2 regions of the Actinokineospora sp. PR83 genome follow, and region 1 is predicted to be linked to the other one. Evidence: riboswitches for the same ligand, from Rfam matches in the RefSeq annotation. Region 1 holds a riboswitch; the other holds the start of a gene.
What was found. A riboswitch is a leader RNA that binds a small molecule or an ion and turns the genes downstream of it on or off. The one in region 1 is predicted to bind thiamine pyrophosphate.
Positions count from the first base shown of each region.

Region 1 (4,129 bases):
CACCGCGTCGGCGCGTCCGGGCCCGATCCTGGCTAATCTGCCGCCATGACAGTGCGCCCCATCGTCATCGTCGGCGACCCGGTGTTGACCACCCCGACCACGCCGGTGACGGAGTACGACGATTCCCTGAAAGCCCTGGTCGAGGACATGTTCGACACCATGGCCGCGGCCAACGGCGTGGGCCTGGCCGCCAACCAGATCGGCGTCGACCTGCGGGTGTTCGTCTACGACTGCCCCGACGACGAGGGCAACCGGTACCGCGGCGTGGTCGCCAACCCGGTGCTGGAGACCTCGGCCGTCCCGGAGGGGATGCCGGACCCGGAGGACGACTTCGAGGGGTGCCTGTCGGTGCCCGGCGAGTCGTTCCCGACCGGGCGGGCTGCCTGGGCGAAGGTGACCGGCACCGATCTGGAGGGTGCGGCGATCGAGGTGGAGGGGACCGGGTTCTTCGCTCGGTGCCTGCAGCACGAGACGGATCACCTGGACGGGTTGCTGTACCTGAGCAGGTTGGTGGGGCGCAACGCGCGGGACGCCAAGCGGATGCTGAAGGCGAACCGGTGGAATTTCCCGGGGAACACTTGGGACCCCGCTACCACTGGCGATCCTTTTGCTGAGGACGAGGACTAGAGCTGGGCCGCGGGGTTCTTTCAAGAGCCCGGAATTTTTTGGGGGTGTGCCCGGGTGGATTCTGCTCGGCTGTAGCCGGGTTCAAAGCCCGGGATTTTCTCGCTGGCACCCGGGTGGGTGGATCCGCTTGGGCGGGGCCCCTACGCCGATCATGCGCCCAGTGTGACCGAGTGGGGCTGAAGAGATGCCCCACAGCCCAAGCAGGCTTGCACATGATCGGCTCCCCCACCCAAGCAAATCCACCCACCCGGGCATTTCCGTAGCCGGGCTGGCGGCTGCGGGGGTGGCTGGTTTTCGCTGCGCCCTGTGGGGTTGCGGGTGGCGGGCCGCCAGGCTGGAGGGTGGCGGGGTGGTCGGCGGCTGCGTTCGGTGGGGTTTGGTGTGGCAGGCCGATGGTCGGGAGTGGTCGGTGGGGTTTGGCGTGGCCCGCTGGCGGCCGGCGGTTGCGGGGGGCCGCTGGGCCTGCGGGGTTCGGGTGGCTGATGGCCGGGCCGGTGGCCTTCGGGGCGGGAGGCCGTGGTGTTCGGGGTGGCCCGGTGGGCGGGCCTGCGGTGTGCGGGTGGTCGGCTCGGGGGTGTCAGGTACGCCAGGGGAGCGGGGGCAAGGAGGCCATGGCGGCGATGCCGTCGGCGGCGGAGAGTTCGTCTTCTCGGCCTGCCATCAGGTAGGTGCGGATGCGGCGGGCCTGGGCGCGGGTCGGGTTCTCGCCGACCAGGAGGAAGGGCAGGGCCAGGCGCCAGAAGCCGACGATGCCGGGGCGGCGGCGTTCGGCGCTGCGGAGGCAGGCGACCGCGAGGCGGAGGCTGTGCTCGTCGGGGCGCATGGCGGCCGGTGGGGCGGTGTGGTCCCAGGCCCAGCGGGCCTGGTCGGCGCTGGCGCAGACCAGGCAGTCGAGGGCGCCGGAGCCCAGTTCGGCCCGGCACTCCGGGCACGGGGTGCGCCGCATCGCCCAGTCGTCGCAGGTCCAGGGGTGGGAGCCGGGTTCGTCGGCGAGGACCAGGGCGGCCAGTTCCCGTTCCTCCGGGGTGCCCTCGGCTACGCCGTTGCCGGACAGGAGGGCGCCCCAGTCCGCCAGCCAGTAGGCGTCGACCCGCTCGGCGCAGTTGGGGCAGTCCGGGTACCCGCGGCCGACGAGGTCGCCGCACGCCGAGCAGGGCTTGGCCAGGGCGGGGCGCCCCAGGAGTCGGGCGCCGGGCGGGTACGGCTGGGCCATGGCCAAACCCTAGTGCGCGGGAGGCCCTCCGGACGATGATCTTTGCGAACCAGTCGGGAGGCTCACCGCCTCCCCGCGAACCCGCTCCCGAACCGGAGTCGACCTCGCCCTGCGGGCACCGACCACCGTTCTGTTCGATTCTCGCCCACGGCACCCCGGTGCTGTGAAAAGCTCACGGCATGAAGAAGGCACTGGGGCGTCTGGGCGCCATCACCGTCATCGCCGGTTCACTCCTCGGGTTCGCGGCGGGCACCGCTTCCGCGGGGAACCCGGAGTACATCCGCAGCTACCAGCGGCAGGCCGACTGCGAGCGCGCCGCGGACGAGATCCGCAGCGGGGCCGACCTCGCCGCGTACTGCACCTGGGACAAGGGGCACACCGAGTGGGACCTGTTCGTCCTCTCGCTCTGAGCTGAACCCGAGTCCGCACCCGAGGTGCTGCTCCCCGGTCGCCTCGACCGGGGAGCAGCACCTTTTTCGTGGCGGTCCCCGGCCGAACAGGCGCACGACGAGGGCCGCCGCGGCGGGAGGGGGTCACCCGGCCGCGACGTGAACAACCCGTCGGGCGGGTTGGCACGGAACCGGGCGCCGGCTAGGGTCGGGGCGACAACCGAATACCGAAACCGCGGGAGCTCGCGCCATGGCGGGCTGAGAGGGCGGCTGGTGTCCATTCCACGGACCCGGTGCCGCCGACCGATGAACCTGACCGGGTAATGCCGGCGTAGGGAGGATTCTCGTGACCACGCTTGACGACCGTTCCGTGCGCCCATCGGTGACCACCGGCCCCATCTCGGGCTCCGGCAAGGTCTACCGCGACGCGGGGGAGGGCCTGCAGGTCCCGGAGCGGCGGGTGGCGCTCAGCAACGGCGAGCACCTGGACCTGTACGACACCTCCGGCCCGTACACCGACGAGCACGCCACCATCGACGTCCACACAGGACTCGCCAGGCTCCGCCAGGACTGGGGTCTCGACCCCGTGGGCGGCGCCGTCACCCAGTTGGCGTACGCCAAGGCGGGCATCATCACCAAGGAGATGCGGTTCTGCGCGGCCCGCGAGGGGGTCACCCCGGAGTTCGTGCGGGACGAGGTGGCGATCGGGCGGGCGGTGATCCCGGTCAACCGGTGCCACCCGGAGTCCGAGCCCGCGATCATCGGGAAGAAGTTCCTGGTGAAGATCAACGCCAACATCGGCAACTCCGCCGTGTCCTCCTCCATCGAGGACGAGGTGGACAAGATGGTGTGGGCGACCCGGTGGGGCGCGGACACGATCATGGACCTGTCCACCGGCAAGCGCATCCACGAGACCAGGGAGTGGCTGCTGCGCAACTCCCCCGTCCCGGTCGGCACCGTGCCGATCTACCAGGCGCTGGAGAAGGTCGACGGCGACCCGACCAAGCTGTCCTGGGAGGTCTACCGCGACACCGTGCTGGAGCAGTGCGAGCAGGGCGTGGACTACATGACCGTGCACGCGGGCGTGCTGCTGCGGTACGTGCCGCTCACCGCGAAGCGGGTCACCGGCATCGTCTCGCGCGGTGGGTCGATCATGGCCGCGTGGTGCCTGGCGCACCACCGGGAGAGCTTCCTCTACACGCACTTCGAGGAGCTGTGCGACATCCTGCGCGCCTACGACGTGACGTTCTCCCTCGGCGACGGGCTGCGGCCCGGGTCGATCGCCGACGCCAACGACGAGGCGCAGTTCGCCGAGCTGCGCACCCTGGGTGAGCTGACGCACATCGCGCGGGCCAAGGACGTGCAGGTGATGATCGAGGGCCCCGGCCACGTGCCGATGCACAAGATCGCCGAGAACGTGCGGCTGGAGGAGGAGCTGTGCGGTGAGGCACCGTTCTACACCCTCGGTCCACTCGCGACGGACATCGCCCCGGGCTACGACCACATCACCTCGGCCATCGGGGCGGCGCAGATCGGGTGGCTTGGCACGGCCATGCTCTGCTACGTCACCCCGAAGGAGCACCTCGGCCTGCCCAACCGCGACGACGTGAAGACCGGGGTGATCACCTACAAGATCGCCGCGCACGCCGCCGACCTGGCCAAGGGCCACCCCAAGGCCCAGGAGCGCGACGACGCGCTGTCGCGGGCCCGGTTCGAGTTCCGCTGGACCGACCAGTTCAACCTGTCCCTGGACCCGGACACCGCCAAGTCGTTCCACGACGAGACGCTGCCCGCCGAGCCCGCGAAGACGGCGCACTTCTGCTCGATGTGCGGGCCGAAGTTCTGCTCGATGCGGATCACCCAGGACGTGCGCAGGTACGCCGAGGAGCACGGGATGTCC
Region 1 is NZ_JAJCXD010000017.1:73,068-77,196, reverse strand. It holds gene L6E12_RS06040 (peptide deformylase) at 46-627, shown strand; gene L6E12_RS06035 (hypothetical protein) at 1,205-1,840, opposite strand; gene L6E12_RS06030 (hypothetical protein) at 2,020-2,250, shown strand; TPP riboswitch at 2,455-2,584, shown strand; gene thiC (phosphomethylpyrimidine synthase ThiC) at 2,576-4,129, shown strand, end outside.

Region 2 (4,129 bases), on a different contig from region 1:
GGCCGACCGGCACCCGCCAGGCCCCGCGCAGGGTCCGCATGAACTCGCGCTGCGGGAGCGGTCCGGGGGCGGTGAGGTTGACCGGGCCCGCCAGGTCGTCCCGGGTGAGGAGGAATTCCACGGCCCGGAGGAAGTCGCGGTCGTGGATCCAGGAGACGTACTGCCGCCCGCCCGCCACCGGGCCGCCGAGGCCCAGCCGGGCCATCCAGGACAGGACGTCGAAGACGCTGCCACGGTCCGGGCTCATCACCATGGCGGTCCGCAGGGCGACCTTGCGGGTGCCGGGGGTGGGCGCCTGCTCCTGGGCCAGTTCCCACCGCTTGGCGATCTCGGCGCTGAACGCCCAGTACCCCGGCACCCCCGGCTCGGCGCCCGCGATGATCCCCGTGGCCTCGTCGTTGGCCTGCTCGAACCGGTGCGCGTAGATCGTCGCGGTGCTCATCTGCAACCACACCCGCGGCGGCGCGGTGGCGTGGGCGATCGCCTGGCCGACCGCCCGGGCGGAGTCCACTCGCGAGTCCATCATCTCGCGGAGGTTCGCCTCGGTGTAGCGGCAGCTGACGCTGCGCCCGGCCAGGTTGACCACCGCGGCGCAGCCGTCGATCTCCTCCGCCCAGGGCCCGACGGTGCGCCCGTCCCACCGCACCGATCGGACACCGCCCCCGAGGTCGACCCCGGCCCGCCTGGTGAGCACGACCACGTCGTGCCCGGCCGCCGCCAGCGCCCGGCTGAGGAATCCTCCGACGTTCCCGGTCCCACCGGGCAACACGATCTTCATGCGAACACCCCCACGGTCACGCTACGCCGGTTGAACCGGACGCGAGCCCACTCCCGGGGGCCTGGGGTGCTGCCGCACAGGGGAACCTGGCCTGTTGGTGGCTGTCAGGGCAGCCGCCCGCTGAGGTGGGCAGCTCGAACGTGCTAAGTGGGCAAGGTCTCAGGTTTTCACGCTTGCGTGCGCGGGTTGCGGCCACGGGGTAACGGTCACTGAGCCGATCACGACTTCTCACCCATGGTGACCGAACAGCTCGTGGCGATGTTCGAGCGGGACGTCCGTCTGGGCGTGGACACGCTGGTGGGGATCGGCTACGACCCCACCGCGTTCGAGTGGATGATCGAGGAGTTCGGCGCGGTCGGGGCGACGCGGCGGGTGGTGCTCGACCCGACCCCGTCGTTCGGGCTCTGGCGGTTGAAGGACCGGGGGCTGCTGGCGCACAGCGTGGAGGTCTTCACCCTGCTGCCCTGGTACGCGCCGCTGTTCGACGACGCGGTGCGGGACGCGGCGTGGCGGAAGCTGGAGTTGCTCGGCGTGGACGTGCGGGCGGAGGTCGGGAAGGTGGAGAGCCCGCTCGTCGGGGAGGTGTGAGGGTCAGCGCAGGGCGTCGAGGACGGCGTCGATCTCGGTGGCCAGGGCGACGTCGAGTTCGGTGATGCCGCCCTCGCTGTGGGTGCTCAGGGTGAACTTCAGCGTGCGCCAGCGGATGTCGATGTCCGGGTGGTGGTCGTCGCGCTCGGCGATCTCCGCGACCCGGTCGACCACCTCAATGGCCTGGGGGAACGACTCCAGTTCGACCTCTCGGACCAGGGCTCCCTCGCCCCGGCTCCAGTTCGGGAGCGCCCCCAGTGCCTTGCCCTGCTCGTGCTCGCTCAACAGTTCCGCCATGGCCCCATGGTGGCCCTTCGCGCCCGACCGCGCTGGGCGTAGGGTCGGGGTCGCCACGGGAGTCCGGTATCGGCCGGGCTGAGAGGAGGGCCACCCAGCCCTCGACCGTACGAACCTGATCGGGGTCATGCCCGCGCAGGGAGGTCCTCGTGGTGTGCACACGCCCGAGGAAGGTTCCCGATGCGCCGACTCGTCCCCCTGGTCACCCTGGCTCTGGCCGCCGGTTGTTCCGTGGGGGGTGAGGCCCCGGTCGACCACACCGTCGTGCTGGTCACCCACGACTCCTTCGACGTCGACCAGGCCTTGCTGGACCGGTTCAAGGCGCAGAGCGGGATCACCGTGGAGCCGCGCAAGAGCGGGGACGCGGGGGCGTTGACCAACCAGTTGGTGCTGACCAAGGCGAACCCGATCGGGGACGTGGCCTTCGGCGTCGACAACACCTTCGCCTCCCGGGCGCTCGACGAGGGGGTGTTCGCCGAGTACCGCAGTCCGGAGGCGGACAAGGGGCCGCAGCGCTACGCCGTGGACGGCAGCGGGCGGCTCACGGCGGTCGACGTGGGGGACGTGTGCGTGAACGTGGACCCGGCGGCGCTCGGTGGCGAGGTGCCCAAGACCTTCGAGGACCTGGCCGACCCGAAGTACCGGGACAAGTTCGTGGTCGAGGACCCGGCGACGTCCTCGCCGGGGCTGGCGTTCCTGCTCGGGACCGTCGCGCACTACGGCGAGCAGGGGTGGGTCGACTACTGGGGCAGGCTCAAGGCCAACGGCGTGAAGGTCGTCAGCGGGTGGGAGGAGGCCTACACCCAGGAGTTCTCGGGGTCCTCCGGCAAGGGGCCGCGGCCCATCGTCGTGTCCTACGCGTCGTCGCCGTCGGCTGAGGTGGGGGAGGACGGGAAGGCGAGGACCGCTGCCCTGCTGGATACCTGCTTCCGGCAGGTCGAGTACGCCGGGGTGCTGAACGGGGCGAAGAACCCCGAGGACGCGAAGAAGGTGCTCGACTTCCTGCTGTCGGAGCCCTTCCAGAAGACCGTGCCGGAGAAGATGTACGTCTACCCGGCGCGCGAGGGCGTGGCGCTGCCCGACACCTGGACCGCCGCGGCGCCGTTGCCGCAGGAGCCCGCGACCCTGCCCGCCGCCGACATCGCGGCGCAGCGGCAGCGGTGGATCGAGCAGTGGCGCAGCACCGTCGGGGGCTGAGGCCCGCGGCGGCGCTGGCGTTCGCGGCGGTCCCGCTCGGTTTCCTCGCCGTCTTCTTCGCCTGGCCGGTGGCCGCGATCGTGCGGCTCGGGTTCGGCTCCGGCGCGGCCGGGGTCCTGCGTGTCCTGGGCGCGGGGGCGACGTGGCGGCTGGTGGGGTTCACCCTCGCCCAGGCCGCCGCGTCGACCGCGGTGGCGGTGCTCGCCGGGCTGCCGGTGGCGTTCCTGCTGGCCAGGGTGCCGGGCAGCGCGGTGGTGCGGGTGGCGGTGCTGGTGCCGTTCGTGCTGCCGACGGTCGTGGTCGGGTTGGCGTTCAAGGCGCTGCTGCCCGGGGGCGGGGTGGTGGCGATCGTGCTGGCGAACGCGTTCTTCAACGTGGCCGTGGTGGCGCGGACGGTCGGCGGGCTGTGGGCGCACCTGGACCGGCGGGCCGAGGACGCGGCGCGGGCGCTGGGGGCTTCGCGGTGGCGGGCGTTCACCTCGGTGACCCTGCCCGCGCTGACCCCGGCGCTGGGGTCGGCGGCGGCGGTCGTGTTCCTGTTCTGCGCCACCAGTTTCGGGGTGGTGCTGCTGCTCGGCGGCGCCCGGCACCGGACGCTGGAGACGGAGATCTACCTGCGCACCGTGGAGCTGCTGGACCTGCCGGGCGCGGCGGCGCTGTCGCTGGTGCAGTTCCTGGCCGTCGTGGGCGTGCTGGTGGTCGGGGCCGTCGCGCGGCGTCGGCGGGAGAACGCGCTGAGCCTGCGCGGCCAGGCGGAAACCGTGCGGCGACCGCGCGGCGGGGAGTGGGTCGCGGCCGGGCTGGGCTACGCGGTGGTGGCGTTGCTGATGGTGCCCATCGTGACGCTGGTGGTGCGCTCGTTCGCGGGCGGGACCGCCGGGTACGAGGCGCTGGCCGGGACCGGCTTCCGGGGCTCGTTGCAGGTCACCGGGGTCCAGGCGGCGCTGAACTCGGTGCGGGTGGCCACGGACGCGACGCTGCTGGCGCTGGTGCTGGGGGTGCTCGCCTCGGTGGCGCTGGTGACGCTGGGGCGCAGCCGGGTGCGGCCGGGGGTGGTGGAGGCCGTCGACACCGCGCTGATGCTGCCGCTGGGCGTCTCGGCGGTGACGGTCGGGTTCGGCTACCTGGTCACCCTGGACGCGCTGCCGGGGGACCTGCGGACGTCGGCGGCGCTGGTGCCGCTGGCGCAGGCGCTGGTCGTGACCCCGCTCGTGGTGCGGACGCTGCTGCCGGTGCTGCGGTCGGTCGACGAGCGGCTGCGGCAGGCGG
Region 2 is NZ_JAJCXD010000039.1:17,517-21,645, forward strand. It holds gene L6E12_RS13450 (epimerase) at 1-778, opposite strand, end outside; gene L6E12_RS13455 (hypothetical protein) at 1,013-1,366, shown strand; gene L6E12_RS13460 (4a-hydroxytetrahydrobiopterin dehydratase) at 1,370-1,663, opposite strand; TPP riboswitch at 1,709-1,822, shown strand; gene L6E12_RS13465 (thiamine ABC transporter substrate binding subunit) at 1,844-2,860, shown strand; gene L6E12_RS13470 (iron ABC transporter permease) at 2,836-4,129, shown strand, end outside.
Region 2: another riboswitch for thiamine pyrophosphate. It lies ahead of L6E12_RS13465 (thiamine ABC transporter substrate binding subunit); the one in region 1 lies ahead of thiC (phosphomethylpyrimidine synthase ThiC).